2 linked regions of the Indioceanicola profundi genome follow. The protein of the gene in region 2 interacts with the protein of the main gene of each other region in a pairwise test. Links are inferred from orthologs where the notes say so. Each region holds a gene or a part of one and is shown on either strand. Other genes may lie near its edges. The genes, in order: rho and nusG.

The links.
Region 1: the proteins of nusG (region 2) and rho interact in binary tests that used the Escherichia coli proteins (3 or more experiments, as listed by UniProt). The link is inferred for Indioceanicola profundi from one-to-one orthologs.

What each region holds. Positions count from the first base shown.
Region 1 is NZ_CP030126.1:3,008,188-3,023,508, forward strand. The notes cover bases 9,178-12,032. They hold rho (transcription termination factor Rho), read right to left. Parts: upstream 11,311-12,032; coding sequence 10,045-11,310; downstream 9,178-10,044. Other genes in these bases: rsmI (16S rRNA (cytidine(1402)-2'-O)-methyltransferase), read left to right, coding at 9,178-9,195; DOL89_RS14445 (YraN family protein), read left to right, coding at 9,198-9,587; DOL89_RS24955 (hypothetical protein), read right to left, coding at 9,637-9,807; DOL89_RS14455 (cation-translocating P-type ATPase), read left to right, coding at 11,708-12,032. In the rest of the region: ctaD (cytochrome c oxidase subunit I), read right to left, coding at 1-2,082; DOL89_RS14400 (cytochrome c oxidase subunit II), read right to left, coding at 2,114-3,157; DOL89_RS14405 (c-type cytochrome), read right to left, coding at 3,154-3,552; DOL89_RS14410 (c-type cytochrome), read right to left, coding at 3,564-4,346; DOL89_RS14415 (hypothetical protein), read right to left, coding at 4,354-4,857; DOL89_RS14420 (hypothetical protein), read right to left, coding at 4,942-5,124; DOL89_RS14425 (PA2169 family four-helix-bundle protein), read right to left, coding at 5,181-5,642; DOL89_RS14430 (lysine-2,3-aminomutase-like protein), read left to right, coding at 5,805-6,866; DOL89_RS14435 (penicillin-binding protein activator), read right to left, coding at 6,891-8,228; more of rsmI, read left to right, coding at 8,206-9,177; more of DOL89_RS14455, read left to right, coding at 12,033-14,419; DOL89_RS14460 (hypothetical protein), read left to right, coding at 14,521-14,967; DOL89_RS14465 (DUF4398 domain-containing protein), read left to right, coding at 14,964-15,321. UniProt on the Escherichia coli protein: Facilitates transcription termination by a mechanism that involves Rho binding to the nascent RNA, activation of Rho's RNA-dependent ATPase activity, and release of the mRNA from the DNA template.
Region 2 is NZ_CP030126.1:365,287-380,593, reverse strand. The notes cover bases 508-3,348. They hold nusG (transcription termination/antitermination protein NusG), read right to left. Parts: upstream 2,273-3,348; coding sequence 1,742-2,272; downstream 508-1,741. Other genes in these bases: tuf (elongation factor Tu), read right to left, coding at 2,783-3,348; secE (preprotein translocase subunit SecE), read right to left, coding at 2,278-2,475; rplK (50S ribosomal protein L11), read right to left, coding at 1,151-1,585; rplA (50S ribosomal protein L1), read right to left, coding at 508-1,146. Outside these bases: rplJ (50S ribosomal protein L10), read right to left, coding at 1-45; more of rplA, read right to left, coding at 439-507; more of tuf, read right to left, coding at 3,349-3,970; 23S rRNA (guanosine(2251)-2'-O)-methyltransferase RlmB, read left to right, coding at 4,508-5,470; DOL89_RS01785 (DUF808 domain-containing protein), read right to left, coding at 6,083-7,123; DOL89_RS01780 (DMT family transporter), read right to left, coding at 7,230-8,105; DOL89_RS01775 (NAD(P)/FAD-dependent oxidoreductase), read right to left, coding at 8,234-9,625; DOL89_RS01770 (hypothetical protein), read right to left, coding at 9,622-9,858; DOL89_RS01765 (hypothetical protein), read right to left, coding at 9,944-10,165; DOL89_RS01760 (DUF2254 domain-containing protein), read left to right, coding at 10,281-11,663; DOL89_RS01755 (hypothetical protein), read left to right, coding at 11,852-12,217; DOL89_RS01750 (hemerythrin domain-containing protein), read right to left, coding at 12,221-12,655; phosphate signaling complex protein PhoU, read right to left, coding at 12,724-13,476; DOL89_RS01740 (pentapeptide repeat-containing protein), read left to right, coding at 13,599-14,900; DOL89_RS01735 (ATP/GTP-binding protein), read right to left, coding at 14,911-15,307. UniProt on the Escherichia coli protein: Part of the processive rRNA transcription and antitermination complex (rrnTAC). The complex forms an RNA-chaperone ring around the RNA exit tunnel of RNA polymerase (RNAP).

The sequences.
Region 1 (15,321 bases), 2.6 Mb from region 2 along the record:
GGTCCAGAGATAGAAATAGGCGAAGACCAGGCTGACATAGGCCGCCCCGTCCACCAGCACCATGATCACCGCCGCCCACCAGGCATGGCTGGACGGGCCGGTGACGCGGTAGGGCAGCACGATGCCATGGCCGATGTCCCGATGGCTCTCGGCCGGCAGTTCCTCGCACTGCCAGGCCCAGGCCAGGAGTGCTGCGAGCATCAGCACCGCCCCCGCCAGCGACACCCACCAGAGATGCCAGATCGCCACGATGAAGGTGACGGCGGTAAAGACCGCCGCGATCAGCGGCTTGAAGGTCGGATGCGGCAGACGCAGCACCTGCTCCGGCCGGGCATCCACCGTGCTGGTGCGCAGCGTCTCGCGCTTCGCCTCCGGCGAGGTGGGAAGCAGCCCTTCCCGGCGGCTGATCCGGCCCGGCAGGTCGGGGTCGCTCCAGAGCGGATAATGCCCGCTGATGAAGGGCAGCGACTGGAAACCGGTCTGCGGCGTCGGCAGCTCCGTCGCCCATTCCAGCGTGCCGGCCCCCCAGGGATTCCGGCCCGCCGGCCGGCCGGTCCGGAAATGCGCGACCAGGTCCCAGAAGAACAGGGTGAATCCCGCCGCCAGCATGTAGGAGCCGAAGCTGGAGATCAGGTTCAGCCAGTCCCAGCCGAACTCCGCCGGGTAGGTGTAGATCCGCCGCGGCATGCCCAGCAGCCCCATGATGTGCATGGGGAAGAAGGTGATGTTGAAGCCGAGGAAGATCAGCCAGAAGGACCATTTCCCCAGCCGCTCCGACATCATGCGGCCGGATTGCAGCGGCATGTAGTAGATGATGGCCGCCAGCAGCGGGAACACCATCCCGCCGATCAGCACATAGTGCAGGTGCGCCACCACGAAGTAGCTGTCATGCACCTGCCAGTCGAAGGGCACGGACGCCACCATCACGCCGGTCAGCCCGCCGCCGACGAAGACGAACAGGAATCCCAGCAGGTACAGCATGGGTAGCTTCAGGACCGGCTTGCCCGCCCAGATGGTGGCGATCCAGGCGAAGACCTGGATGCCGCTGGGGATCGCCACGGCCATGCTGGCGGCGGAGAAGAAGCTGAGCGACAAATGCGGGATGCCGGTCGCGAACATGTGGTGGACCCACAGCCCGAACGACAGGAAGCCGGTCGTCACCGCCGCCAGCACGATCCAGGTGTATCCGGTCAGCGGCACCCGCGCGAAGGTCGGGATCATGGTGCTGACCAGCCCCGCCGCCGGCAGGAAGATGATGTAGACCTCGGGATGGCCGAACAGCCAGAACAGGTGCTGCCACAACAGCGGATCGCCGCCGCGGTCGGCATCGAAGAAGGGCCAGTCCATGGCCCGCTCCAGCTCCAGCAGGATGTCGCCCAGGATCAGCGCCGGGAAGGCGAAGGCGATCATCAGGGCGGTGACCAGGATGTACCAGGAATAGATCGGGATGCGGTCGATGGACATCCCCGGCGCCCGGGTCTTCATCACCCCGACCGTGACCTCCACCACCTGGGCGATGGCGCTGATTTCGATGAAGCCGATGCCGAGAAGCCAGAAATCGTTGTTGATCCCGGCGCTGAACTCCTTGGACGACAGGGGCGGATAGAGGAACCAGCCGCTGTGCGGCGCCACCCAGAAGAAGATGCTGGAATAGCTGATGAACCCGCCGAACACATAGCACCAGAACCCGTAGGCGGAGAGCCGGGGAAAGGGAAGGTCGCGGGCTCCCATCTGCAATGGCAGGATATAGACGGCCACCGCTTCCATGATCGGCACGGCGAACAGGAACATCATGGTGGAGCCGTGCAGGGTGAAGACCTGGTTGTACTTGTCCCCCGTCAGGAAGTCGTTTTCCGGGATGGCCAACTGCGTGCGGATCATGATCGCCAGCACGCCGCCCAGGATCAGGAAGATCAGGCCGGTGACGATGTACCACTGGCCGATGAAGGTGTTGTTCACCTCCGACAAGGCGCGCCAGCCCTTCGGCTGCGCCCAGGCGCGCTCCATCTCCTCCAGCGCGGGGAGCGGGTCCTCCGGCCTGTGGGCCTGGGCCGCGATGATCTGCTCGGTGGTCAGCGGCATGGCGAGGCCTCGAGGCGGGCGCGGGGCGGTCTCACTTCAGGCTCTCCAGATACCGCGCGACGGCGGTCAGGTCTTCGGACGGCAGGCGGTCGAAGTTCGGCATGCGGTTGCCGGGCTTGATCCCCTGGGCATTGGCGATCCAACCGCCCAGCGGGCCGACCCCGTTGGGCATGGCGCCGGCCCCGAGCGACAGACGGCTGCCCACATGGGTCAGGTCCGGCCCCAACTGACCCACGGCCTGCAGCGGGCCATCGGACAGGCCGCGCACCACGTGGCAGGCGCCGCAGCCCTGTTCCAGGAACACCTCGGCCCCCCGCTGGAGTTCCGGCGTATCCGGCTCGCGGGCCGGGCGGGCCTGGGCCGCCAGCCAATCCTCGAACTCCTCCGGCTCGTGCGCCATGACGAAGAAGGACATCAGCGTGTGCTGGTCGCCGCAGAATTCCGCGCACTGGCCGCGCAGCAGGCCGGGCTTTTCCGCCTGCATGACGATCAGGTTATTGTGGCCGGGGATCATGTCCCGCTTGCCATGCAGGCTGGGTATCCAGAAGCTGTGGATGACATCCGCCGCCTTCAGCCGGAATTCCACGGGCCGGCCGACCGGGATATGCACCTCGTTCGCCAGCACCACGTCGCCATGGGGCGTGCCGAGATAGCGGAACTCCCACCACCACATGTATCCCACCGCCTCGATCACCAGCCTGTCCTCGTCCGGCTGGATACGGGTGCCGGCGCCGATGATGTTGACGTCGGAGGCGTCGGACACGCGGCTGCCGACCCAGGTGCTGTAGACGGTCAGAACCACCAGGACGCTGGATGTGAAGACCACCCCGCCGCCGACCATGAAGCGCCGCGGATTCACGCGGCTGAGCTGGTCGGGCCAGATGAAGCCGGCCACCGCCATGGCCATCACGGCGACAAAGATCAGGGCCGCCCCGATGAACAGCACCCAGGCCAGGGTGGCGATGGCATCGGCCTGCGGCCCGCGCGGGTCGAGCGCCGACTGGATGCCGGAACAGCCGGCCAGCAGCAGCGGAAGCGCCAGGGCCAGGACCCTGCGGCCACCCGGGCGGCTCATCGCGGCAACTCCTGCAGCGTGTAGAGATAGGCGGCCACATGGGTGGCCTCCTCGCGGCTGATCCCGGTATTCGGCATGGCGCTCTGCGGGTCGATCCGCTGCGGATCGTATATCCAGTTCACCAGATTTTCCGGGTAGTTCGGCAGCCGGCCGGCGACATAGCCCCGGACCGCCATGCCATGGAGCGGCGGCCCGACGCTGCCGCGGGCGTGCCGGACGCCGGGGATGGCGTGGCAGGCGCCGCAGCCGTAATCGCGGTCGTTCAGGATGCGGCGGCCGATCTCGGGATCTCCGCCCGCCACATGGCGCGCGATCTCGGACGCCGGCCGCTCCGTCGCCGCCTCGTTGCAGGCGGTGAGCGTCAGGAAGAGCAGGAAAAGGACGGGCAGCCGCATCGTCCGCCCCCTCAGCCCGGACCGTCGCCGCGGAGCGGAGCGTCGCCGCCCCGCAGTCCGGCGTAATAGAGGGACAGAGCCTGGATCTCCTCGTAGGTCAGAAGAAGGGCCGCCCGCCGCATGCTGTTCAGCGGATCGTTGTTCCGCACCCCGTTGCGCCAGAGCATGAGCTGCCCCTCGATCACGCTGGCCCATTGGCCGGCCAGATAGGGAATAGCGGGGGGAGCGCCCTCCCCTTCCTGCCCGTGGCAGGCGGCGCAGGGACGCAGGCCCCGTTGCGGATCGCCCTCCAGGGCCAGACGGCGCGCCTGCTCCAGCATCTCCGGAGGGGCCGGCGGCGGCGGCGGAAAGGGCGGGGTCTGCGCTTCGAAATAGGCGGAGACGTCCAGGATTTCGGCTTCCGTGAGGGCCATGGCGATGGGGGTCATCGCCTCGTTCGGGCGGGTTCCACGGGCATAGCCGTGCATCTGCTTGCGCAGATAGCCCGTCGGAAGGCCCGCAAGCCGCGGCACGGCGGAGGCGCCGTCCCCCTCGCCCAGGGCGCCATGGCAGTAGAGACAGGCGCCCTTGTGCCCGGCACTGCCGCCGGAGGTCATCACATACTGTCCGTTCATCAGATCGGGCTCGGTGGGTCCCCGCCCGGACGGCTCCACCTTCCCGGCAGGCGGGATCGGCGCGTGCTGCGCCAGCGACCCGGCGGCCGCCAGACCCGTGGCCAGCAGCGTCAGCCCGGCCAGGACCCGGCGGGCGGACAGGCGGACGGGCTTGCGTCGCGCGGGTGGAGGGCCGCCCATGCCGCCCTCACTCCGGCGTCGGCGGCAGGTCCGGCTGGCCGGCCACGCTGCCGGTGCGGCAGCGGTCCCGCTCCACCGCGTCGGTCAGAGCGGTGCAGGCGGCGTTCACGCCGGCCGGCTGGTCCTCCACGCCGGCCGGCTCGGTCGGGATGGGAAAGATGGAAGGGCCTTCGATGCTGGATGACTGGCTGGCGCCGACGGCGCTACGGCTGTCGGCCTGGGGCGGCGGCGGAACGGTGCGCCCGCCGGGCCGGGGGTCATCGAGGGTGTTGTCGGCGTCATCAGCCCAGCTGGTGGGCCCTGGACCCGTTTCATCGGCACGGGGGGCGACCACCGCGGGCGAGCCGGCGGTTGGCGCCGGATCGGGAGGAAGTGCGTCGGGCGCATCGCCCGCCGCCTGGGCAGACGGCAGAGGCGGACGCCGATCCTCGCCATCCTGCGCCAGGGCGGCGCCGGCGGCGAGAAACAGAGAGAGGGCGATCAGGGGGATCGGGGCGGATCGGCCCGGCATGCGTGCACCCTTTCGTCTTCGGGATAAGGGATAAACACGCAAGCTATGGAATGGTCGCAGGACCAGCCGCCCCTTTCGTCGGGATCAGCGCTCTTCGGCGTCGAATTCGGCGGTCGGCCGCTCTTCCACCAGATCGGCCACCACCTCGAAGGCGCGGGCATTGTGGTCCATCTGCGGCCGGATGGGATCGTTCTGTTCCCCGACATGGCGGAAGAACTCGGCGGCATCGCGCAGCAGCTTCGCGGCGATTTCTGCGTTGGTGGCCATGTATATTCTCCTTAAATCCAGGATATTGCCGGTGGTTGAACGCTTTTCGCGGGCGGTCAGGCCTGACCGGCGGCAAGTTTTCCGGTGGCGCGGGCGCGGGTGAGCCGGTTGCGGTCCTCGATCACGCATTCGGCGTAGCGGTCCAGTTCCGCCCCGACCTCGTCCGGAAGATCCCCGGCGCGGGCGGCGGTAAGCTGCTCCAGAAAGTCCTGCTGGGACCGTTCCAGCCCCTCCAGTATGTCGTCGGCGCCGCGGGCGCCGATGGCTACCCCGAACTCCGCCACCATGCGGCGGGCGCCGCCCAGCAGGGTTCCGGTCGCGTCGGGAGCCCCGCCGATGGCCACGACCCGCTCCTGCATGTCGCGGATCATGCTGCCGCGGCGGTCGGCCAGGGCGGCGCAGAGGGCCTTGAGGTCGGGATCTTCCAGATCCTCCTCCCCCCGTTGCAGGGCCAGATGGGTGTCTTCCGCAGCACGGATCAGATCATTCAGGGCATCCACGACGGCATCAAGGTCCATGCGCGCTCCCTCCTCCGCCGCGGCCCAGGCCGCCTTTCCGGGAATCTCCCTGGGACAACCAGAGGCGCAGGCGCGGGTTCCGTTCTCCTTTGTTCCTATGCCGGGGTGCCCCGCGCAGCCGGCCCTTGACACCCGCCGCGGCAAGGCCGACCTATCCGCCCCATGCCGCGCGACAAAGCCCCTATCCCCCGCACCCTGCGCACCCCCGCCCAGCTCGAGGCTGCCGGGCTGGTGCGGCCCGACGCCCTGCCGGAGCTGGAACGGGTGGCCGAAAGCTTCGCCGTCGCCGTCACTCCGGCCATGGCGGAGCTGATCGATCCCACCGACCCGGCCGATCCCATCGCCCGCCAGTTCGTGCCCACCGGGGCGGAGCTGGATGTCAGGCCGGAGGAGATGGACGATCCCATCGGGGACGATCCGCACAGCCCGGTGAAGGGCATCGTCCACCGCTACCGCGACCGGCTGCTGCTGAAGCCGGTTCATGCATGCCCGGTCTATTGCCGGTTCTGCTTCCGGCGGGAGATGGTGGGGCCGGGGTCGGAGGCGTTGACGACGGCCGAGCTGGACGCCGCCCTGGCCTACATCGCCGACCACGAGGAGGTGTGGGAGGTGGTGCTGACCGGCGGCGACCCGCTGGTGCTGTCGCCCCGCCGGCTGGGGGAGATCGTGCGGCGGCTGAACGATATACCGCATGTGGGCATTGTGCGCTTCCACACCCGCGTGCCGGTGGTGGACCCCGACCGCGTCACGGCGGAGATGGTGGATGCGCTGAAGGGCGGCCGGGCGGCCACCTGGGTGATGCTGCACTCCAACCATTGGCGGGAGATCACGGATCAGGCCCGCACCGCCATCGGCCGGCTGGTGGATGCCGGCATCCCCATGCTGGCCCAGACCGTGCTGCTGAAGGGCGTCAACGACGATGCGGCGACCCTGACCCGCACTTTCCGCGCCCTGGTCCAGGCGCGGGTGAAGCCGCACTACCTGCACCATGGCGACCTGGCCAAGGGAACGGCGCAGTTCCGGACCAGCGTGGCGGAGGGCCGGGCGCTGATGCGGGAGCTGCGCGGCGATGTCTCCGGCCTGTGCCAGCCCACCTATGTGCTGGACATCCCCGGCGGCCATGGAAAAGTGCCGCTGACGCCGGACTACCTGGAGCCGGGCGCGGAGCCCGACGCCTGGACCGTCACCGATCCCAGGGGCGGGCGGCACCCCTACCGGGGCTGAGCCGCCACGGCCTCTGGCCGTAAATCAGAACGCCTGGGTCTCGAAGGTCTCGCGGGCGGGATCGATGACGACCGAACCGTTGCGCGTCACCTCCATCACCGCCAGGGCCCGCTCGGTGATGCCCTCCGGCATCAGGCGGAAGATGCCGTCCATACCGGCGAAGCCGTTCGGGTTGGTCAGGTCGTGCGGTTCGAACGGGCGGTCGTCCATGCTGCCGCGGGCCAGGACGGAGGCAAGGGCCGTGGCGTCGTAGGCCAGCGTGGCCAGCCGGTGCGGGCGCTGCCCGTAGATCTGCTCGTACCGCTTCTCGAAATCGGCCCTGGCGCTCGGCGGCGGGGCGGCGAACCAGCCGCCGACCAGCGCCGGTTCCCGCCCGAGATCGGGCTCATCCCACTGGCCGGTGCCCAGGAACTTCACCGGGCCGGGGTCCACGTCGAAGAAGGGGAACAGGGCCGCAAGCTCCCGCAGGGACTGACCGCCTTCCGCCAGCATCACGGCGCGGAAGGGCAGGTCCCCGAAGGTCTCTGCGTTCTGCAGCCGGCGCAAGGCCTGCTTGGCCGCCCCGTCGCCCTGTTCCGCCAGCTGGGCCAGCTTCGCCCGCTCCTCCTCCAGCGCCTGGCGGCGCTGGTCGAAGTCGGACAGGCGCTTCACCACCTCCGTCACGTCGGTCTGGCCGGGGGTGTAGCGCTCCACCTTCGTGACCTCGCCGCCAGTGCGGGCGACGGTCTGGGTCAGGCTGTCCACCACGGCCTGACCGTGTGGCGTGGTGGGGGCCAGGACGCCGAATGTGGAATAGCCCTGCGCCGCCGCATAGCCGACGACGCGCGCCACCTGCTCCTGCGGCTGGAGGCCAAGCACCCAGAGTCCGCCGCCGGCGATGTTCCAGTCATTGGAGAAGGCCAGGACCGGCACCCCGGCGGAGGCCGCCATCGGCTTCACGGCGGCGGCATCGGGGCTGAACAGGGGGCCGAGGATCAGGTCCGCCCCCTTCTCCAGCACGTCGCCGGCCGCGGCGGTCGCACCCCCGGCATTTCCGCCGGTGTCGCGGGGCAGCAGCAGGATACGGTCGTCCGCCACGTCGAACAGGGCCATCTGCGCGGCATCCAGCATGGACTGGCCGACCACGGCCCCCGGTCCGGACAGCGGCACCAGCAGCGCCACCCTGATCTTTCCGTCTTCCACGGGAACCGGTTGAGCAGGCTCCGGAAGCTGGACCTGCGGCGGGACTTGCGGCGTCGGGGCCGGGGCCGGTACGTTGGACCCGCTGGAGCAAGCGCCCAGCAGCCCCGTGAGCGCAAGCGCCCCCGCCAGAAGGCGCATCCGTGCCGCACCCGTACCCTTGGACATCGTCATCTCCGCCATGGCTCCTTCAACTCCCCCGGACCGGGACGGCCCGACCTGTTCAAGCAACATTCCGGGAACCGCCGATCCGGACGATCGGGCGGATGATACCACCGATGCGCCGGAGCCTAACGGCACCGCCGCCGCACGTAAACCGTCCCCCGGCCTGTACATCGTCGCGACCCCCATCGGCAATGCCGGCGACATCACGTTGCGGGCGCTGGAGACGCTGAAGGGCGTCGACACCATCGCCTGCGAGGATACACGCGTCACCGGCAAGCTGATGCAGCGATACGGCGTGCGCACCCGGCTGGTTCCATACCACGATCACAACGCGGCGAAGATGCGGCCGCAGATCCTGTCCCGCATCGCGGCGGGGGAGGCCATCGCGCTGGTGTCCGACGCCGGCACGCCGCTGGTGTCCGACCCCGGCTACAAGCTGGTGCGCGACGCGGCGGCCCAGGGCCTGCCGGTCACCCATCTGCCGGGGGCCAGCGCCGCTTTGACCGCCCTGGTGCTGTCCGGCCTGCCCAGCGACCGCTTCCTGTTCACGGGCTTCCTGCCCAACAAGCAGGGGGCGCGGCGGGCGGAGCTGGAAGGGCTGAGGCCGGTCAAGGCTACGCTGATCCTGTATGAGAGCGCGCAGCGGCTGGAGGACCTGCTCCAGGACGCCGCCGAGGTGCTGGGCGGCCGCGAGGCGGCGGTGGCGCGGGAGCTGACCAAGATGTTCGAGGAGGTGCGGCGCGGCACCCTGCCGGACCTGGCCGCCCATTACCGCGAGGCCGGCCCGCCCAAGGGCGAGGTGGTGGTGGTGATCGGCCCCCCGCCGGAGGGAGAGGCGGAGGCCGATGCCGCCGACATGGACCGGCTGCTGCGCGATGCCCTGGCCAGCATGTCCGTGCGCGACGCCGCCGCCCATGTGGCCACCGTGACCGGGCAGCCCAAAAAGGCGGTCTATGCCAGGGCGCTCGAGCTGTCGAAGGAATAGAGATGGCCGCTCCCGCCCGCAGCAGGCGCGACCGGGAACGGGCCGAAGGGCTGGGGCGGCGGGCGGAATGGCTCTGCCGGCTGGCCTTGTGGCTGAAGGGCTATCGTATCCTGGGCTCGCGGGTGCGGGTTCCGGCGGGGGAGATCGACATACTGGCCGCCCGGCGCACCCGGTTCGGCCCCGTACTGGCCGTGGTGGAGGTCAAGGCCCGCAGCCGGGAGGAGCTGGCCCATGCCGCCGTCGGCCGGTCGAGCTGGCAGCGGCTGGCGCGGGCCGCGGGGCAGGTGCAGGCGGCCCGCCGAGGCGTGCGGGATCATACGCCCCGCTTCGACCTGATGATCGTGCTGCCGGGGCGCTGGCCCCTGCATCTGGAGGATTACTGGCGACCTTGAGGGTGTCCGGCCCCCTCTCCCCCGCGGGGAGAGGGGCATTCATTCTGATTCAGGCGGCGGTCCGCATCTCCTCCCGCCGCCGGCGGGAGAGGCGGTCGGAGGTGGCTTCGACCACGCGGCGCACCTCGTCAGGCGACAGCCCGTCGCGGGCCATCACCAGACGCACCAGGGGATCGTCCAGCAATTCGTGCAGCTTCGGCTCGCGGATGTGCTCGCTCATGGCAATGCTTCCTCACAGAAAATCGGCGCCCGTCTTGACGCAGGCGTCCGAACGGTCCTGCCGCCCGTCGGAGCGGCGAGCGATTAATGCTCCACCTGGATTACAGGCACATGTCCGGACGGAGTCCTTTTCGGGATGCGGCCACAGAAGTACCTCCGCCGGGCAGCATTGAAACAGAAACGCCCCGGACGGATGGTCCGGGGCGCCTGCATTTCCGCCTGATCGTTCGGGATCGGGCTACTGGTTCATGCTGTCGAAGAACTCGTTGTTGGTCTTCGAGGATTTCAGCTTGTCGACCAGGAATTCCACGGCGTCCTGGGTGCCCATCGGGTTCAGGATGCGGCGCAGGATCCACATCTTCGCCATGGCGCCGCGGTCCACCAGCAGCTCCTCCTTGCGGGTGCCCGACTTCTGGATGTCGATGGCCGGGAAGACGCGCTTGTCGGACAGCTTGCGGTCCAGCACGATCTCGCTGTTGCCGGTGCCCTTGAACTCTTCGAAGATCACCTCGTCCATGCGGCTGCCGGTATCGATCAGCGCCGTGGCGATGATGGTCAGGCTTCCGCCCTCCTCGATGTTGCGGGCGGCACCGAAGAAGCGCTTCGGCCGCTGCAGGGCGTTGGCGTCGACACCGCCGGTCAGCACCTTGCCGGACGACGGCACCACCGTGTTGTAGGCGCGGCCGAGGCGGGTGATGCTGTCCAGCAGGATCACGACGTCGCGCTTGTGCTCGACCAGCCGCTTCGCCTTCTCCAGCACCATCTCCGTCACCTGGACGTGCCGGGTCGCCGGCTCGTCGAAGGTGGAGCTGATGACCTCGCCCCGGACGGAGCGGGCCATGTCGGTCACCTCTTCCGGCCGCTCGTCGATGAGCAGCACGATCAGATAGACCTCGGGATGGTTGGTGGCGATGGAGTGGGCGATGTTCTGCAGCATCACGGTCTTGCCCGTGCGCGGCGGAGCGACGATCAGGGCGCGCTGGCCCTTGCCCAGCGGGGCCACCAGGTCGATGACCCGGGTGGTCATGTCCTTCTTCTTGGCCGTGGGATCGACCTCGACCTCCAGCTTCAGCCGCTCATCCGGGTAGAGCGGCGTCAGGTTGTCGAAGTTGATCCGGTGCCGCACCTTCTCCGGCGCGTCGAAGTTGATGGAGTTGACCTTCAGCAGGGCGAAGTACCGCTCCCCATCCTTGGGCGCGCGGATCTGGCCTTCCACCGTGTCGCCGGTGCGCAGGCCGAAGCGGCGCACCTGGCTGGGGGAGACATAGATGTCGTCGGGGCCCGGCAGATAGTTGCTCTCCGGCGCGCGGAGGAAGCCGAAGCCGTCGGACAGGACCTCCAGCACGCCTTCCCCATAGATGGGAACGTCGTTGTCGGCGAGCTGCTTGAGAATCGCGAACATCATGTCCTGCTTGCGCAGGGTGCCGGCATTCTCGATCTGGAGCTCCTCCGCGAATGCGAGAAGCTCGGCGGGCGTCTTGGCCTTCAGGTCCTGAAGATTCATCGGGGTCCGGTAGTACGGTTGGGCAATGCGGGAGGGTGGCAGGTGGGTTGGACCCTGGCCGGGTCCGGGGCGGGCTGGACCCGATCGAACCGGCTATGATCCGGCGGAGCAGGTCAGCGAAGGTGTCGGTGATCAGGCCTCGGTAACGCCGCCCCTGGGAAGGGCGCCGGAGAGTGCGTTAGACTCTCGGTAGGAACGGGCCTGTAGCCATGCAGATGGTTACCCCAGCTTCCAATCCAAGTCAAAAACAAAAGCAACACGTCCCAATTCCCGGCAAACCGATGCTTTCGCCGGAAAACGGATCGGAGGGAGCATGATTTGAGCCGGATCAATGCGGGCCCGCCCGCAGCCGTCTAGAAACGAGGAAGATCGACCGGAAGACCGCGGAGCCCTTGCCATGGACAGCCTGAACCCTGCGCCGAAGACGGAGCCCGCCCCCTGGCATGCCCTGCACCGGGACGATGTCTACCGCCAGCTCGACAGCGGACCGGAGGGGCTGCATCCGGAGGAGGCGGCCCGGAGGCTGGAACGGCACGGGCCGAACCGGCTGACTCCGCCGGCCCCTGTCTCGTCCCTGCGGCGCTTCCTGCGCCAGTTCGCCAGCGCGCTGATCCTGATCCTGGTGGCGGCGGCCGTGGTGATGGCGATGCTGGGCGACTGGGTGGATGCGGCGGTGGTGGCGGGCGTCGTCCTGATCAACGCCGCCATCGGCTTCATCCAGGAGGGCAAGGCGGAGAAGGCCATGGAGGCCATCCGCAACATGCTGAGCCCCCAGGCCAGCGTGGTGCGCCAGGGCGCGCGCCAGCCCATCCCGGCGGAGCATCTCGTACCCGGCGACGTGGTCCACCTCGCCTCCGGCGACAAGGTGCCGGCCGACCTGCGGGTGGTGGAGGCGCGTGGGCTCCAGGTGCAGGAGGCGGCCCTGACCGGCGAGAGCCTGCCTGTGGGCAAGCACACCGACCCGGTGGCGGAGGATGCCGCTCTGGGCGACCGCCGCTCCAGCCTCTATTCCGGCACGCTGGTGGCGCGGGGACAGGCGGTCGGGGTGGTGGTGGCCACGGGCGACGCCACGGAGATCGGCCGCATCGGCGCGCTGCTGGCACGGACGGAGCAGGGCGAGACGCCGCTGATGGCCCAGCTCGGCGCGTTCGGGCGCTGGCTGACCGCCGCGATCCTGGGACTGGGGGCCGCGACCTTCGCGGTCGGGGTGCTGTTCCGCGGCTATACGGCGGAGGAGATGTTCGGGGCCGCCGTCGGGCTGGCCATCGCCGCGATCCCGGAAGGGCTGCCCGCCATCATGACCATCACGCTGGCCATCGGCGTCACCCGCATGGCCCGGCGCAAGGCCATCATCCGCCGCCTGCCGGCGGTGGAGACGCTGGGGGCGGTCAGCGTGATCTGCACCGACAAGACCGGCACCCTGACCCGCAACGAGATGACCGTCCGCTCCGCCCGGACGGCCGTGAAGAGCTATGCGGTGGAGGGCACCGGCTATGCCCCGACGGGTGCGGTGCTGGATGGCGGCGGCACAGCCATCGACGACCCGCTGCTGACCGAACTCGCCCGCGCCGTCCTGCTGTGCAACGACGCCCGCATCTTCCAGGGGGATGATGGCTGGGGCGTGGAGGGCGACCCGGTGGACGGGGCCATGCTGGCCTTCGCCGGGAAGCTGGGCATGGAGCGGCGGCCCGTCCTGGCGGCCTATCCCCAGCTCGATGCCGTCCCGTTCGAGAGCGACCGGGCCTATATGGCGACGCTGAACGGTACGCCCGACGGCCATTCCGTGGCCTATGTGAAGGGCGCGCCGGAAGCGTTGCTGCGGCGCTGCGCGGCCGAGATGCACGCCGACGGCCCCCGTCCGCTGGACCGGCAGCGCTGGCTGGACGCCGTGCATGGGGAGGCGGCGGAGGGACGGCGGCTGATCGCCGTGGCCTGCAAGCTCATGCATGACGCCGCAGGGCTGGACCCGGCGGAGCTGGATGAGGGGCTGGTCCTCCTGGGGCTGGTCGGGCTGATCGATCCCCCGCGGGAGGAGGCGGTGCTGGCCGTGGCCCGGTGCCGGGAGGCCGGCATCGAGGTGAAGATGATCACCGGCGATCACGGCGCCACCGCCAAAGCCATCGGGGAGGCGGTCGGGCTGACCGGCGGGGTGGTGACGGGGCCGGAGCTGGACCGGATGGACGATGCCGCCCTGGCCCGTGCGGCGGAGGAGAACGCCGTCTTCGCCCGCGCCACGCCGGAACACAAGATCAAGCTGGTGGAGGCGCTGCGCCGGGGCGGGCGCATCATCGCCATGACCGGCGACGGGGTGAACGACGCCCCGGCCCTGAAGCGGGCGGATGTCGGCGTCGCCATGGGGGCGAAGGGCACGGAGGCCGCGAAGGAGGCATCCGACATGGTTCTGGCCGACGACAATTTCGCCACCATCGTCCATGCGGTGGAGGAAGGCCGCACCGTCTATGACAATCTGCGCAAGGCCCTGATTTACATTCTGCCCACCAGCTTCGGACAGGCGGGGGTGATCGTGTTGGCGGTGCTGCTGGGCACCATGATGCCGATCACGCCCACCCAGATTCTGTGGGTCAACATGGTGACGGCGGTGACCCTGTCCATCAGCCTGGCCTTCGACCCGGCCGAGGCCGACCTGATGCGCCGCCCGCCCCGCCTGCCCGGCACGCCGCTGCTGACCCCGTTCCTGGTCTGGCGGGTGCTGTTCGTCTCCGGCCTGATGGTGGCCGGGGCGGCCTTCATCTTCGCCCGCGCCATGGATGACGGCCGGGCGGTGGAGGAAGCGCGGACCCTGGTGGTGAACGCCATTGTCCTGTTCGAGGTGGCCTATCTGTTCAACTGCCGCGCCCTTTACGGCAGCGCGCTGCGTATGGGCGTGCTGTTGGGCAACCGGCTGGCGCTCCAGGCCGCGGCGGGGATCATCGTGCTGCAACTGGCTTTCACCTACGCCCCGCCCCTCCAGACCCTGTTCGACACGGTGCCGGCCCGGCCCCTGGACTGGCTGTGGCTGGCCGGGCTGGCATTGCTGCTGTTCCTGGTGGTGGAGGGCGAGAAGCGGCTGTTGAGCGGTGCTGCCCGCCGGGCACGGACCGGAGGGTGAGTCCAGCCCGGACCTACTACCCCTTCTTTGCGGACCGGCCCGCGGAACAGATGAGGCGGCATCCACGTTCGTTCGGCATGCCGAACCCAGCTTATTTCCGCATGCGTGCGATCCTGCTGGGGCTTCTGTGCTGCCTGATCGCAGCGTGTTCCAGCAGTAGCCCCGGCCCGACCCCTGCCAGCCTGACCGCTGCCCGAACCGCCCAGGAAAGCCTGGACCGGGTCAGGGCCGCTCAGATCGCCGGCCCGCAACTGACCCATCTCGACCGGCTGGTCGCCATGGCCGATGTGGCCTGGGAACGTGGGGAACGGCGGCAGGCCCAATTCTATGCGGAAGAGGCGCTGGCGACCCTGCGCCTGGTGGAAGCCATGTTCGCCGCCGACGCGGCGCGGGTGGAGCGGGACACGGTGCATTCCACCATCGTCCGCCTGCGCGAAGAGGTGGGGCTTGGACGGCCCCAGCCGCCGACGCCGGCGATCCAACAGCCTGCGGCCCAGCCCCCCGTACAGCCCCCATCCCGCGGCTCGGCCGGAGGAGTGCAGCCATGATCCGCCTGTTCCCGGACCATTCCGCCCGTCACAAGCCCTTTCTGGCCGTCGGGTTCGCCGCGGCGCTGCTGGTTACCGCCTGTTCCTCGAAACCGGACAGCTATCAGCCCCTGAACGATCTGCGTGCGGAGGTGCAGAAGCTCCGCCAGACCAACCTGCCGTCCCTGGCTCCCACGAGCTTCGCGGAGGTGGAGGTGGCCCTGTCCCGGGCGGAGGGCGCACTGGGCGATGTGGAGATCGAGGAACTCCGCCATCTCACCGCCCTGGCGGAGATCCGCCTCGCCACCGCCCGCGCGGAGGGGCAGACGGCCGCGTCGCGGGCGGAGCGCGACCAGTTGCTGGAGGAACGGCGCA
Region 2 (15,307 bases):
GGCATTCAGGGCCGCGACCGTCGCTTCCTTCTGTGTACGGTCCACGGTTCGCCTCCAAAACTGGGACAGGCCGGCAATTCTGCCGGACTTCCCGGTTCACGCAATGGACCCGCCCTGCCCCGAACTGCCGGGGAGAAACGGATCCGGGTTCACCTGTCCCAGAAGCGACTACCCATCACATCCAGGCCGATGCGGCTGCCCGCCCCGAGCCTGACTCAATGTTTCGCTCGCTCCCGTCTATGCAGGCGGCCGATTAAGCCGCTCCGGGTGACCGCCGCTCCGGATCGCTCCGGCCGGTGGACAGTGCCATCGCGGCACCTGCAGTCTCGGACAGGGTGGACCTCCGCCGGAGCGGGCCGTTGCCGGACCGCTCCCTTGGAGGACCGCCCCGCGGGACCGTCGCCGGACCCACGGGGAAATTCATGTCACCTGAGGGCGTCAGCCCTGCAGGGCGGCGACCAGCGCCGGCACGTCGAGCTTCAGGCCCGGCCCCATGGTGGAGCTGAGCGAGACCTTCTCGATGTAGGTGCCCTTGGCGCCCGTCGGCTTCGCGCGGTTGATGGCGCCGACGAAGGCACGCACGTTCTCCAGGATCTGCTCCTCGGAGAAGCTGGCCTTGCCGACGCCGGCATGCACGATGCCGGTCTTCTCGGCGCGGAACTCGACCGAGCCGCCCTTCGCGGCCTTCACGGCCCCGGCGACGTCCGGAGTCACGGTACCCAGCTTCGGGTTCGGCATCAGGCCGCGGGGCCCGAGGATCTTACCGAGACGCCCGACCACGCCCATCATGTCCGGGGTGGCGATGCAGCGGTCGAAGTTGATCTCGCCGGCCTGGATGCGCTCGGCCAGATCATCCGCACCGACCAGGTCGGCGCCGGCGGCGAGTGCCTCGTCGGCCTTGCCGGCGCGGGCGAACACGGCCACGCGCACGGTCTTGCCGGTGCCGTTGGGCAGCTGCACCATGCCGCGGACCTGCTGGTCGGCGTGGCGGGGATCGATGCCCAGGTTCAGCGCGATCTCGACGGTTTCGTCGAACTTGGCGGTGGCGTTGGTCTTGACGGTCTTCACCGCCTCATCCAGCGCGTAGAACTTGTTGCGGTCGACGGACGCGACGGCCTTCTTCAGGCGCTTACCGATCTTGGCCATGGGTTCAGCCCTCCACCACTTCGAGGCCCATGGAACGCGCGGACCCGACAATCATGCGGGACGCGGCTTCCACGTCGTTGGCGTTCAGATCCTGCATCTTCTGCTCGGCGATCTGACGAACCTGGGCCATGGTCACCTTGCCGATCGTGGCGGACTTGCCGACGGTCGCGCTCCCCTTGTCGATGCCGGCGGCCTTCTTCAGGAAGTAGGTGACCGGCGGGGTCTTGGTGACGAAGGTGAAGGTACGGTCACCGTAGGCGGTGATCACGACCGGCACCGGCATGCCCTGCTCCATCTGGGCAGTGCGCGCGTTGAACTGCTTCACGAACTCCATGATGTTCAGGCCGCGCTGACCCAGCGCCGGGCCGATCGGCGGCGACGGGTTGGCCTTGCCAGCCGGAACCTGGAGTTTGATGTAACCGACAATCTTCTTTGCCATGACCTGTCCTCAGTTGGGGTACCGGCGCCGCTTGTTCCAGGGCGTCGGAACCACTGGGTGCGTGGTGCGGCTGCCCATGGACTTGCAGGGCCCGGCCTCCCACGCGCTTTACCGCCGCGGCGGGGTCTCCCCTGCCGCGGCGGAACCTCGTGTACCTCAGACCTTCTCGACCTGGGTGTATTCGAGCTCGACGGGCGTCGCCCGGCCGAAGATGGACACCGCCACCTTGACCCGCGCCTTGTCCTCGTCGACTTCCTCGATGAGACCGGTGAAGCTGGTGAAGGGGCCGTCGGTGACCCGGACCTGCTCGCCGATCTCGAACTGGATGGAGGGCTTCGGACGCTCGATGCCTTCCTGCACCTGGTTCATGATGCGCATGGCCTCGGCCTCCGAGATCGGCTGCGGCTTTCCGCCGCCGCCGAGGAAGTCCGTGACCTTGGGCGTGTTCTTCACGAGGTGCCAAGTCTCATCCTCGAGGTCCATCTTCACCAGCACGTAGCCGGGGAAGAACTTGCGCTCGGAATTGACCTTCGCGCCGCGGCGCACTTCCACGACTTCCTCGGTCGGAACCAGGATTTCGTGGAACTTCTCGTCCAGGCCCTTCTGCGCAGCCTTCTCACGGATGGCTTGCGCAACCTTCTTCTCGAACCCGGAATAGACGTGGACTACGTACCAGCGCGCCGGCATGACCTTCAGCCTCCGATCCCGAGAACCATGCGGATTCCGAAGCCGACGATCTGATCGACCAGCAGGAAAAACACGGATGCCAACGCCACCATGATGAACACCATGGCGGTCGAGACCGTTGTCTCCTTACGGGTGGGCCAGGTCACCTTGGTGACCTCACGCCGCACTTCGCGCATGAATTCGGCAGGACTGGTCTTCGCCATGGCGGCTTCAGCCATCACTCTCGGGTCAAATGTCGCTTCACATCGCGGGGATCGTATGGCAGTCGCACGAAGTGGCAGGAGTGGAGGGGCTCGAACCCCCAGCCCCCGGTTTTGGAGACCGGTGCTCTACCAATTGAGCTACACTCCTATGGTGCCCTGCCGGCGCCCCGCATGAGCGAGCGCGCCTTGTAACGAATTCCCGTATCAAATGCAAAGTGAAAAATAGGATGCCGGCGCAGGTCCGGCATCCCGGCTATGCGCGGATCACCGCGAGGAGGCAGAACCTCCCCGCGGGCCACCGCATTTCTTACTTGTCGATCTTGGAGACGACGCCGGCGCCGACGGTGCGGCCGCCCTCGCGAATGGCGAAGCGAAGACCTTCATCCATGGCGATCGGGGCGATCAGCTTCACCTTCAGGCGGATGTTGTCGCCCGGCATCACCATCTCGGTGCCTTCCGGCAGCTCCACCGTGCCCGTCACGTCGGTCGTGCGGAAGTAGAACTGCGGACGGTAGTTGGCGAAGAACGGGGTGTGGCGGCCGCCCTCTTCCTTGGTCAGGATGTAGGTCTCGGCCTCGAACTCCGTGTGCGGGGTGATCGAGCCCGGCTTGGCCAGAACCTGACCGCGCTCCACATCCTCGCGCTTGGTGCCGCGCAGCAGCGCGCCGATGTTGTCGCCGGCCTCGCCCTGGTCGAGCAGCTTGCGGAACATCTCGACGCCGGTCACCGTGGTCTTCACGGTGGCCTTGATGCCGACGATCTCGATTTCCTCGCCAACCTTGACGATGCCGCGCTCAACGCGGCCGGTCACCACCGTGCCGCGGCCCGAGATCGAGAACACGTCCTCGATCGGCATCAGAAACGGCTTGTCCTTCGGACGCTCCGGCTGCGGGATGTACTCATCCACGTTGCGCATCAGCTCCAGGATGGCGTCATGGCCGAGCGCCTTGTCGCTGTCCTCCAGCGCGGCCAGGGCCGAGCCCTTGATCACCGGGATGTCGTCGCCCGGGAAGCCGTAGGAGGAGAGCAGCTCGCGAACCTCGAGCTCGACCAGCTCCACCAGGTCCGGATCGGCCATGTCCATCTTGTTCAGGAACACCACCAGCGCCGGCACGCCGACCTGACGGGCCAGAAGAATGTGCTCGCGCGTCTGCGGCATCGGGCCGTCGGCCGCCGAGCACACCAGGATGGCGCCGTCCATCTGCGCCGCGCCCGTGATCATGTTCTTCACGTAGTCGGCGTGGCCCGGGCAGTCCACGTGGGCGTAGTGACGGTTCTGCGTCTCGTATTCCACATGCGCCGTGGAGATCGTGATCCCGCGCGCCTTCTCTTCCGGCGCCTTGTCGATCTGGTCGTACGCCGTGAAGGTCGCCCCGCCCGTCTCCGCCAGAATCTTCGTGATCGCCGCCGTCAGCGACGTCTTGCCGTGGTCAACATGGCCAATCGTGCCAATGTTGCAGTGCGGCTTGGTCCGCTCGAATTTCGCCTTCGCCATAGCTGTGTTCGCCCTTGCCTGACAGTGTTCCGTCGACCCGGAAGTTCCGACGATGACGCGCCGACCTAGAATCTTGGAGCGGGTGAGGGGAATCGAACCCCCGTCGTAAGCTTGGAAGGCTTCTGCTCTACCATTGAGCTACACCCGCCTAGTGTCTTCCCAAGTCGGAGGCGGCCCACTCGCGTGGACCTGTAACCGGATCTAGTTCCGGACCCGGCACCGCCGGACCCGGTCCGTCGCGGCCAGCCCCGGACAGGGACGTCACCGCGCGCGGTAAACGGCGCGCCCCGTCTCCGGGGCACGCCGTAATTGGTGGAAGGGGCTGGATTCGAACCAGCGTACGCTAACGCGGGCAGATTTACAGTCTGCTGCCTTTAACCACTCGGCCACCCTTCCGTGGGACCGCGCTCCGACCGTGGCCGGAACGGAGATGCGCAATATGCGGATTGCGGACGCCATGTCAACGCCAATTTCACATATCCGTATCGGCGACGAAACATCTGGCGGGACGCCTCGCCTTGGGCAAGGATGACGCGCATGAAGAACACCCGACAGCCCCCCAAGGGCCAGCAATCCCGCGACCGGCGCACCGCGGCCGCGGCGCAGGGCGGCCCCAAGCGCCCCTCCTCCGCAGACGCATCCGCACGGGGTGCCGGAAAGCCGCAGCGCGACGCCGACCGCCCGGCGCGCGGGGCTGGCGCGACGCAGCCGGCGCAGAAGACCGCGCCCTCCAAGCCAGGGCTGCAGGCCTCCGCCTCGCGTGCGAATCTGCTTTACGGGCTGCACCCGGTCGCTGCGGCGCTGGTCAATCCCGAGCGCCAGGTGCGCGCCCTGTTCGTAACGGAAGGCGCGCTCGAATCGTTGACGCCCGCCCTGGCCCGGGCAGAAGAGCTCGGGCTGGACCGTCCGGAGCCGACCGTCGCCGACCGTGACCAGCTGGACCGCCTGCTGGCGGCCGGCGCCGTACATCAGGGCGCCGCCCTGGATTGCGGCCCCCTGCCCGAGCTGGATCTGGAGGACGTGATCGCCCGCGCAGAGGCCGCGGAAGGCGGCGCGCTGGTGGTGATCCTGGACCAGGTGACCGACCCGCACAATGTCGGTGCCGTCATGCGGTCCGCCGCGGCGTTCGGGGCGATGGCAGTGGTCGTACAGGACCGGCATGCGCCGCCGGTCACCGGCGTGCTGGCCAAGACGGCGTCCGGCGCTGTCGAGGCCGTGCCCCTGGTGCGGGTCACGAATCTGGCCCGCGCCATCACCGACCTGCGGGAGGCGAACTTCTGGTGCGTCGGGCTGGCCGAATCGGGGGAGCGGGCGCTGCATGAGCTGGAGCTGGCCGGCCATGTCGCGCTGGTGCTGGGCTCGGAGGGCGAAGGCATCCGCCGGCTGACGGCGGAACGGTGCGACGAGATCGCCCGCCTGCCGACCGGCGGACCGGTTGGAAGCCTGAATGTGTCCAATGCCGCGGCCGTAGCGCTTTACGAGGTGGCCCGGCGGCGCTAGTCTGCCGCCCGTCCCGCCTCCATATGCGACGGACGGGCTCCCGGCGCCGGCTTAGCTCAGCGGTAGAGCAACCGCCTTGTAAGCGGTAGGTCGTCAGTTCAATCCTGACAGCCGGCACCATTCCCCCGGATCATGGCACGCTGCCTCCACGGCTCCCAGAAGATGTCGGGTCACATGGCCGGGACGCAGGCCGAATCGGGCCAGCGCGGCGGCATCCAGCGGTCGCCCGGCACGCGCCACCGCGTCGGAAAGCTCGAGCCGCGATCCGGCGAAGGGAGCATGTGTCTCGAAGTGGTTCCCTTGACGGGCGGGCGGAGGATATCCGCCCCGTGCTCATCGGCCGTTTCAAGCCAGCGGTGATGGTCGTGCGGCGTGGCACAAGGGTCGCGCCGCAGCGGCTGCGGGCTGGCGGGGCGGATCCAAGCGATGGTGCTCGGCCCGCCGTCCCGGTTGATTGATGGCGTGCTTCTTCCGGCCACTGTCCAGATTGTCGGGTCTTGGACGATCTGCCGGCCAGTCGGCCGCCAGGAACTTGATCCTGCGGTGACCGCGCAGTGTCCAGAGCCGATCGTGGCCGGCCACGACGATTCGGAAATCCTGATCGCTCTGGACCTAATGCTTGGCCATGCCCATCGCCGGCTGCAGCACCTTGTGGACCAGCGGGATCAGCAGCGCGCCCAGAACCAGGCCGAAAAGGCCGGACAGCGCCGCGGTGACCAGCCATTCCAGGACGCCGGCAATGGCCGGAACGGCATGCGCCACCACTTCGGCCACATGGTGGATGGCATGTCCGATGGCCGGCACCCCGTAGCCTTCCAGGCCATGGATGATGATGCCGCCTCCGACCCAGAGCATCGCGGCCATGCCGACCACACTGAGTAGCTTCAGGAACACGGGCATGCCCTTCACCAGCCCCCGGCCGATGGCCTTGGTGACCGGCCGTAGTCCCCGGTCGGCCCCGCCCGGCTGGGCCGTCCCGACGCTGCGCAGCCCGAGGATGCTGGAGGCCGGCGCCTCGTTGGTGGCCAGGGCGATGCCGACATCGTCCGCCTTCACGATCAGGGCCACGGCGCCATACACGACCAAGGTGATGAGAGTGCCCACGAGCGCCAGTATCAGCGCCTGATTCCAGAAGGAGGATGACTCCTCCGCCACGGTGGACAGGGTGATGGCCATGATCTCGGCCGACAGGATGAAGTCGGTCTTGATGGCGCTGCTGATCTTCTCTTCCTCCAGCGCCTGTGCGTCGGCAGGCGATTCCGCCACTTTGCCGCCGGCGCCGTGCACCTCCGCATGCGGCCAGAAGGCCTCATAAACCTTCTCCGCGCCCTCATAACAAAGGAAGGCGCCGCCCAGCATGAGCAGCGGCGTGATCGCCCAGGGGGCGAAAAGGCTGAGCAGCAAGGCCGCGGGAAGAAGGAAGATGAGCTTGTTCTTGAGCGAGCCCATCGCGATCCGGGCGATGATCGGCAGTTCGCGGCTGGCCGCGAAGCCCACCACATAGCGCGGCGTCACCGCGGCATCGTCGACCACCACGCCGGCCGCCTTGACCCCCGCCCTTGCCGCCTGCCCGGCCGCATCGTCCAGGGATGCCGCGGCGACCTTCGCCAGACCGACCACGTCGTCCAGCAGAGCGATAAGTCCGGTGCTCAAGGAAGGGCTCCTGTCGAGGTGACACGCCGTGCGCGCGGGGTGGGTCTGCCGAGAACACCCTACTGCGCATATGGGTTCCTGACCAGCAGCAGCCCTGCTTCCCGATTCAGCGTTTAAGCACCAGCGCCACCCCGGCCGCAGTCACCCCCATCCCGGCAAGCGCCAGCCAGCCCAGCGTCTCCCCGAACAGGGCCCAGGCCATCAGGGCCGTGGTGGGCGGGGTGAGATAGAACAGGCTGGCGACCCGCGACGCCGCGCCCTGCCGGATCAGAAAATAGAGCAGGAAGACCGCGCCGACGGAAAGGACGAGGCAGAGCCAGCCGAGAGCGAAGACGAACTCTCCCGTCCACCGCACCTGCATGGTCTCCGTCAGCGGTGCCAGGATGGCGAACAACAGGGCGGACGCGGCGTACTGGATGGCGGTGCCGCTGCGCAGGTCCATGCCGGCGCAATGGCGCTTCTGATAGAGCGTGCCTGCCGTGATTCCGAGCAGGGCCACCACGGCCAGGGCCAGCGCCCAGCCCAGGCCGGAGCGCAGGGCCAGCTTTTCCCAGACCACCAGCGCCACGCCGACGAGGCCGAGCGCGAACCCCGTCCACTGCCGCCCGGTCAGCCGCTCCCCCAACAGCGGGCCGGCCGCGATGGCGGTCAGAAGCGGCTGCAGCCCGACGATCAGGGCCACGGTTCCGGCGGGGAGCCCCTGCGAGATGGCGCTGAATACTCCGCCGAGATAGGTGCCATGGACCAGCAGGCCGGCCAGCGCGATCCGCCCCGCCTCCCCCGCTGTCCGCGGCCAGGGCGCACGCAGGACAAGCGCCACGGCCCCGAGCAGCAGCGCCGTCAGCACCATCCGGATCAGCAGGAAGGTGAGCGGTTCGGCATAGGGCAGGCCGAGCTTGCCGCCGATGAAGCCCGTGCTCCACAACAGCACGAAGAGCCCCGGCGCGAACAGGGCCAAGGCGGCGCGCGGCGGTGTCGACATGGGATCGGTCACAGATTCCGGTCACGGGGCCGCCCGGACTGACGCGCTCCGCCGCCCGGCCGTGCGGCCCCGCACCAGGGACCGCAGGCTTCCTTTACCACCGTGCCTGTCGGCTTGCACCGTCCGGATCAGCTATCCCGCACGGGAGCAGGGTTGCGCCTCGGCCGGCGGATGATCTCCACATCCGTGATGAGGCGCGCTCCACGCTGGTAGGTGGCATAGCGCCAGAGCCACTGGATGGTGACCAGCAGCCGCTTTTCGAACCCCACCAGCAGATAGACATGGATGATGGCCCAGAGGACCCAGGCCATCCATCCGGTCAGCTTGCGCTTGCCGAAGTCGAAGACGGCGGCGTTGCGCCCCACGATGGCGGTGTTGCCGCGGTTGTGGAACCTGAAGGGCGGAAGCGGCGCCCCATCCGTCAGGTTGCGGGCCAGCGCCTTGCCCAGATGATCGCCCTGCTGTTTGGCGACCTGGGCCAGGCCGGGGAGCGGCTTCCCGTCCTCCCCCAGCGTCAGCGTGGTGTCGCCCAGGGCATAGACACCATCCAGCCCGGGAACGGACAGGTCGGGGTTGACCTTGATGCGTCCGGCGCGGTCGATCTCGACCCCCAGCCAGCGTCCGGCCGGGCTGGCCGCAACGCCCGCCCCCCAGACGATGGTGGAGGCCGGGATGAACTCCCCGGCGACCACGACCCCGTCCGCCCGCACCTCCTGCACCGCCTTGTTCAGAAGGATTTCGACGCCCTTCTTCTTCAGCGCGTCGTGGGAATAGGCCGACAGGTCTTCGGGGAAGGAGGCGAGGATGCGGGGTCCCGCCTCCACCAGCAGGATGCGGGTCTTGGCCGGGTCGATCCGGCGGAAGTCGCGCGCCAGGGTATAGCGCGCCAGCTCCGCCACCGCCCCGGCCATTTCCACGCCGGTTGGGCCGCCGCCGACGATGACGACGGTGAGCAGCCGCTGCTGCTCCACCGGATCGTCGCAGGTTTCCGCCTGCTCGAAGGACAGCAGCAGCCTGGCGCGCAGGGTACGCGCATCCTCCACCGTCTTCAGGCCGGGGGCATGGGTGGCCCAGTCGTCATGGCCGAAATAGCTGTAGGTGGAGCCGGTGGCGATGATCAGCCGATCATAGCGCAACGCGGCCCCGCCGCCGGCCAGCTTCACCTCCCTGGCGGCGGCATCGATCCCAGTCACCTCCCCCAGCACAACGTCGATGTTGCGGTGGCGCGACAGGATCTTCCGGATCGGCTCGGCGATATCCGCCGGGGACAGGGCGGCGCTGGCGACCTGATAGAGCAGCGGCACGAACAGATGATGGTTGCGGCGGTCCACCACCGTGACCCGGGCCCGGGTTCCGCCCAGCGCCGCGGCCGCGGCAATGCCGCCGAAGCCGCCGCCAATGATCACCACATGCGGCCGGTCGTCCACCGGCGCCGGCGTCACGTCCGCTCTCGCGCCCGTTCCGGCAGTTACATCCTGCCCCTCGGAGGAACCGGTTGTCAGGGAAGGATTTACGGTCATCGGCGGCTCAGTCTCGTCAAGTGGGCGTAGGACCCCTCCCGCTCCGACACGCGGAGCAGGTACAGCTTCCGACCGGTTCTGGCCTCATGCACGGTGATCACGTCCCCGGGGCTGAGCAGCCAGTCGGGATCGTACAACTCCCGTACCCGTCCCGGCAGTTCATTGCAGCTCCAATGCTGGCCGTAGGGGGTGCGGGCCTCGAGCACGAGGTCCGCTGTGCGCTGTTCCGGCATGGCTTGGTCCGATCATCGCCAGGATTCGGTCCAACAACGGACCGCTATGTTCGTCCCATTCCGGCAGCCGCACTTCTGCCGGCTGTCACGACAGCAGATTCAGCGTCGGGTCCGCGGGAGCCGGCGGTTCCGCGCCGTCACCGACCTCGGCGGCGACGCGGTCGGCTGGAACATCCACCTCGACGAAATGATCGGCTGCGCCGAGATGGATGCGGCACCCCGTTCCCTGTGCGACCACCAGGGTCACCCGGCGCGGATTGATGAAGCAGTCGTTCCCGTCGAGCGTCCGATAATTCAGCAGATCCATGATCAGCCTTTGCGCTGTTGATCCTGTTCCAACAGGCGCGGTGCGCGGGCCGTCACGGAATGGCCCAGCCCGGCCGCTGTTCCCAGTCGGGCCATTCGAAGGGTCGTCCAGAATCATGCTGAGCAAGCTGTCCGCGTTGAGAGAAAGCCTGCGCACCAGCCTATGGCCGGCGCCGGTCGGGCTGAGCATCGTTGCCGCGCTGCTCTGGTGGGGCGCCTACAGCCTGGACTCGATCCTTGTTCCTGAGGACCTGCCCCGCCATGTGCTGCTGACCGCCGGCAGCGGGGACGATGCCCGCAACCTGCTGACGGCGCTGGTGAGCTCGCTCATCACACTGGCCGGCGTGATGTTCTCCATCACCATGGTGGTCCTGTCGCTGGCCGCCAACCAGTTCGGCTCCCGCCTTGTTCGAACCTACACCAGCGACCCCCGCACCCAGCTCTCACTCGGCGTCTTCACCATGACCGTCGTCTACGGTCTGCTGGCGCTCCGCACGGTGCAGAAAGACATGCCGGCGGCGGAGGTGCCGCAGATCACGGTTGCGGTGGCGCTGCTGCTTGCCCTGATCTGCCTCGTGGTCATGCTGCTGTTCCTCAGCGTCGTGGCCCGGCTGGTCGTGGCGGACAATGTCATCGAGCGGGTCTCTGCGGAGCTGGAGAGCGGCATCAAGGGCCTCCCCATCGCCAACGGCGCCCCGTCAACCGTGGGCCAGGGAGAGGACAAGGTCCCCGATGAGCTGTTCCGGGATTTCGCCATCGTCCGCTCCACCGAGGAGGGCTACGTTCAGGCCGTGGAGTATGGCGATCTGGCCAAGTCCGCCTGCGAGGCCGACGTGGTGATCCGGCTGGACTACCGGGCCGGCGCCTTCATGTGCCGGCATGGCTGGCTGGCGCAGGTTTCCCCGCCGGACCGGCTGACCCCGGAGCTTGAGACGCTCATCCAGAAGCACGTCCTGATCGGCGACCAGAGGACGCCCACGCAGGATCTGGAGTTTCCGATCCGCCATATGGTGGACATCGCCCTGCGCGCTTTATCGCCCGGCATCAACGACCCCAATACGGCCATGGCGGTGGTCGACCGGCTGCGCGGTGCGCTGTCCCGGCTCATGGGCCGGCAACTGCCCGGCATCACCTATAAGGACGAGCAAGGCACAATCCGGATCGTGGCGAAGCGGACCGGCTTCGACGGCATCTTCGATGCGGCCTTCAACCAGATCCGGCAGGCGGGCGCGGCAAAGCCCGCCATGGCGATCCACCTGCTGGGCTCCATCGCCCGGCTGGCCGAGCATATCCGCACGGCGGAGCAGCGGGACAGCCTGATGAAGCACGCGGAGATGACAGCCGCAGCCTGCCTGCGGGCGGCCGAGGAGGAGCATGACCGGGCGGATGTCAGGCTGGCGCTGGCCGCGGCGCGGCACAAAATCTGCGAGATGGGGCCCAGCGACCTGGAGAACCGGTCGGAGGGCGTGACCCGGTCGGCCGCCCTTCGCCAGGCATAATCGGCTGGCAGGCTGGCTGCCGCCGCCCGCCGCCTGGAGAGGACGGCGGGATGCACAGGCGGAGGGACGGCAGGTTCCACCCGGCTTCTCGATGGCGACGTCTGGAACCGGGCGGGGGCTGGGAAGGTTTAGACGGAGCGGACGTCCCGGACGGCCACCCGAACCCAGAAAAAGAGAGGATGGCGCGAATGGCCACCACCCCGCAGCAACCGATCATCCCATCCATGGACCAGCGACAGGCTCCGCCGGACCAGCGCGACGCTCCGCTGGATCACGCCGCCGCCACCCCCATCGAGCGCGCGGAAGGGGCGGAGCTGCGCCGCCCGCCGGAGCAGACCGGCACTGCCGCCGCTCCGCCCATCACCACAGGGGCGGAGCCGATCCGGCCGACGCCGGACGACGCCCTGCACGGCATGCCTCCGGACCTGACCCATGGCGACCACGCCCACAGGGAGGCGGACGAGGCGTTGCACTGGGGTGCGCTCGCCGCCATCGCGATCGTGGTCGGATTGTTCCTCTGGGCGCTCGGCACCCTCATCTTCACGGCGGGCTGATCCTCAGCCGCCAGCCCGGCTGCTTCGTGCCGTTTCCGTTGCCTTGGCGATCTGCTCGGGCGGCAGTTCCAGAAGAAGCGGGATCAGGTCCGTCTGCTCCACCTGCACCTGACGCTCGAACGTGTCGCGGAGATGCTCGTACTCTCCGCGCCAGGAGGCGTCGTGCCGATCCTCCCGGCGGGCCAGATCGCCGGCGAGGGTTTCCACCTCCTGCTGCAGCTCCGTCGTGGCCGCGACCGGATCGGGCCATGCCTGGGTGGCCCCCAGCACCGGATGCACAGCGGCGGTCATCATGTTTCCATGTATCGCCCAGAGGGCAGCCAGACGCGCGAACCCGTCGGCCCGTTCCTCATGCGCCTGTTGGGGACTGTTGCCGATCACCCCCAGCAGGTCGCGCGCCGCCAGATGGTCCTCGCGGATAAGGTCTGTGATCATCATGCGCGCCGTTCCTCCTGCCTCGACCGGGTAGGGAACGGCGCGCGGTGCTGACGGGTTCCGGGCCGCGCTTACGCCCCGGCGCCGTTGGCCGGCAGTTCGCCCGGCTTCACCACCTCGAAGGCGGAGAGATCCCCCTTCTCCCTTTCCTCATCCGGCAGGCGTCCGCTGATCCGGAAGCAGAGGGTTTCGGCGATGTTGGTGGCGTGGTCGCCGATCCGCTCCAGATTCTTGGCCGCGAACAGGAGATGGGTGCAGGAGGTGATCCGCTGCGGCGTCTCCATCATGTAGGTCAGCAGCTCGCGGAACAGGGAAGTGTAGGCGCGGTCCAGCTCCTGGTCGCGATCACGCACCGCCATGGCCAGTTTGATGTCATCGGCATCGTAGGCCCGCATGATGTCATGGATCATCTCGCAGGCGATCCGCCCGATCGGCCTCAGCGAGCGGGCCAGCGTGACTTCCGGCAGGGAATTCAGCGCCAGGGCCCGCTTCGCCACATTGGCCGCGAAATCCCCGACCCGCTCCAGATTGTTGGAGATGCGCAACGCCGCGATCACTTCGCGCAGGTCGCGGGCCATAGGCTGGCGAAGGGCCAACAGCCGCAGCGTGTGGGCCTCCACCTCCCGTTCGAGTTGATCGACCAGCTCATCCCGCTGCATCACCCGGGCGGCAACATCGGCGTCGCGGTCTACAATTGCCGTGATGGCGTCTGCCAGCTGCTCCGCCGTCGTTGCGCCCATGCGGGAGATCAACGCATGCAATGTCCGCAGCTCGGTGTCGTAGGCATTGACGATGTGCTTCGTTTCCGTGCGGTTTTCTTCCACGGTCTGCTCCCTCGCATGATTGCCCTACCCGAACGGATAGAAGCGCTTTCCCCAAACGTGTAATCGGGTCATAACTATTCTGGCGGCATGGTTCCGCCCGCCCTCCAGTCTAGCGGTTTTTCATGACGCCTCATGACTTGATCAACATCATTCAGAAGCATGAGCGCTGGCTAAAGCGACTGACGGGCGGCGCGCGCGCCATGATGGCGCTGGCAGACCTGCAAGGCCACAGCTTTGCAGGTGCAAATCTTCAATCCGCGAAACTATCCGGGGCGAATCTTTCGGATTGCGATTTCACCGGCGCCAATCTCAGTCTCGCCGACCTGTTCGCCGCACGTCTGAACCGGGCCGTCCTGGTGAAATGCGACCTCACCGGCGCCGACCTCCGCGGGGCGCATCTCCGCGGCGCGCGGCTGAAGGGGGCGATCCTGCGCGGGGCCGATCTTCGCGGCGGCGCGCTGTTGGACCGCCGGACGCCCACCCAGATGCGGGTGCAGCCGTCGGACATGGCCGGCGTGGATATGGATGAGGCCCAGCTTTCCAATGCCAACCTGGCCGGCGCCGACCTGACGGACAGCACTCTGGTGGGCGCCGACTGCGCCGGGGCACAGCTCACCGGCTGCAACTTCGCCCGCGCCAACATGAAGAACGCCAATCTGGCCGGCTCCGACATGCGGGGAGTCAGTCTGGTCCAGGCCAATCTGACCGGGGCCAGCCTACGCAACGCCAATCTGGCCGGCGCCGTGCTGAGCGGCGCGGTGCTACGGGGCGCGGACCTTCACGGCGCCAATCTGGAAGGCGTGGACCTCGGCGGAGTTGACATTGCGGGGGCCAATTTCACCCGGTCCGCCGACAGCTTCTCCGAATCGGTGCAGGATATGCTGGCCCAGCACAAGGTCTGGATCGAGTCCAATGGGGCCAAGGGCGAACGCGCCAATCTGGATGGTCAGGATCTGGCCCATATCGACCTGACGCGGGTCAATCTGGGCGGGGCCAGTCTGAAGGGGGCCAACCTGACCGGGGCCAAGCTGTCGGAGGCGCTGCTGGTCATGGCCGACTTCGCCAATGCGGTGCTGAAGCATGCGGACCTCAGCAGGGCCACGCTGGACGGCACGAACCTCCGCGGCTGCGACATGGCGGGCGCCTGCCTGGATCAGGCGCGGGTCGGGTCGGTGGACATCAAGGGACCTGACGGCAAGCCCACCGGCCGCAGATGGCCGGCGAATCTGAGCGGCGTGGTCCTGCAGCAGGCCAGCCTCAAGGGGGCCGTGATGCGCGACGCCAACCTGTCCGGGGCCGACCTGCGCGGGGCGGACCTGACCGATGCGGTTCTGGTCGATGCCAATCTGACCGGGGCCGATCTGGACGGGGCCGTGACCATGGGCGCTTCGCTTCCCGCCCCCGACGACCCAGACGAGGACTGACGGCTGGGCGTCAGCCTCTCCCGACCCGCTCAAGCAGCATGCCGCAGCGCTCCTCCGGCCCGGCGGCATCGCCGTCCGGCAGGATCAGCAGCCGGTCCGCCGGAATCCAGCGGCGGCACAGCCCTTCCATGATCGCCTGGAAATGAAGCTGGTGCCAGGGATTGGCGCTGCGCACCCCGTCGGCGGGGATGGGGCGCCCCCAGGGCAGGACGATCACCAGCGAATATTCCGCCATGGCGGCGACAGCACGGACCAACAGCGCCTCCGTCCCATCGGGGTCCTCCACCCCGTATCCGTTGGACAGCCAGAACGCCACGAAATCCAGGGGGGTGCGGTCGCTGACCAGACCGCCATCGGTACGGGCGAGATCGCGCGCCAGCGCATCGGCATGGCCGCGCAGCAACGAC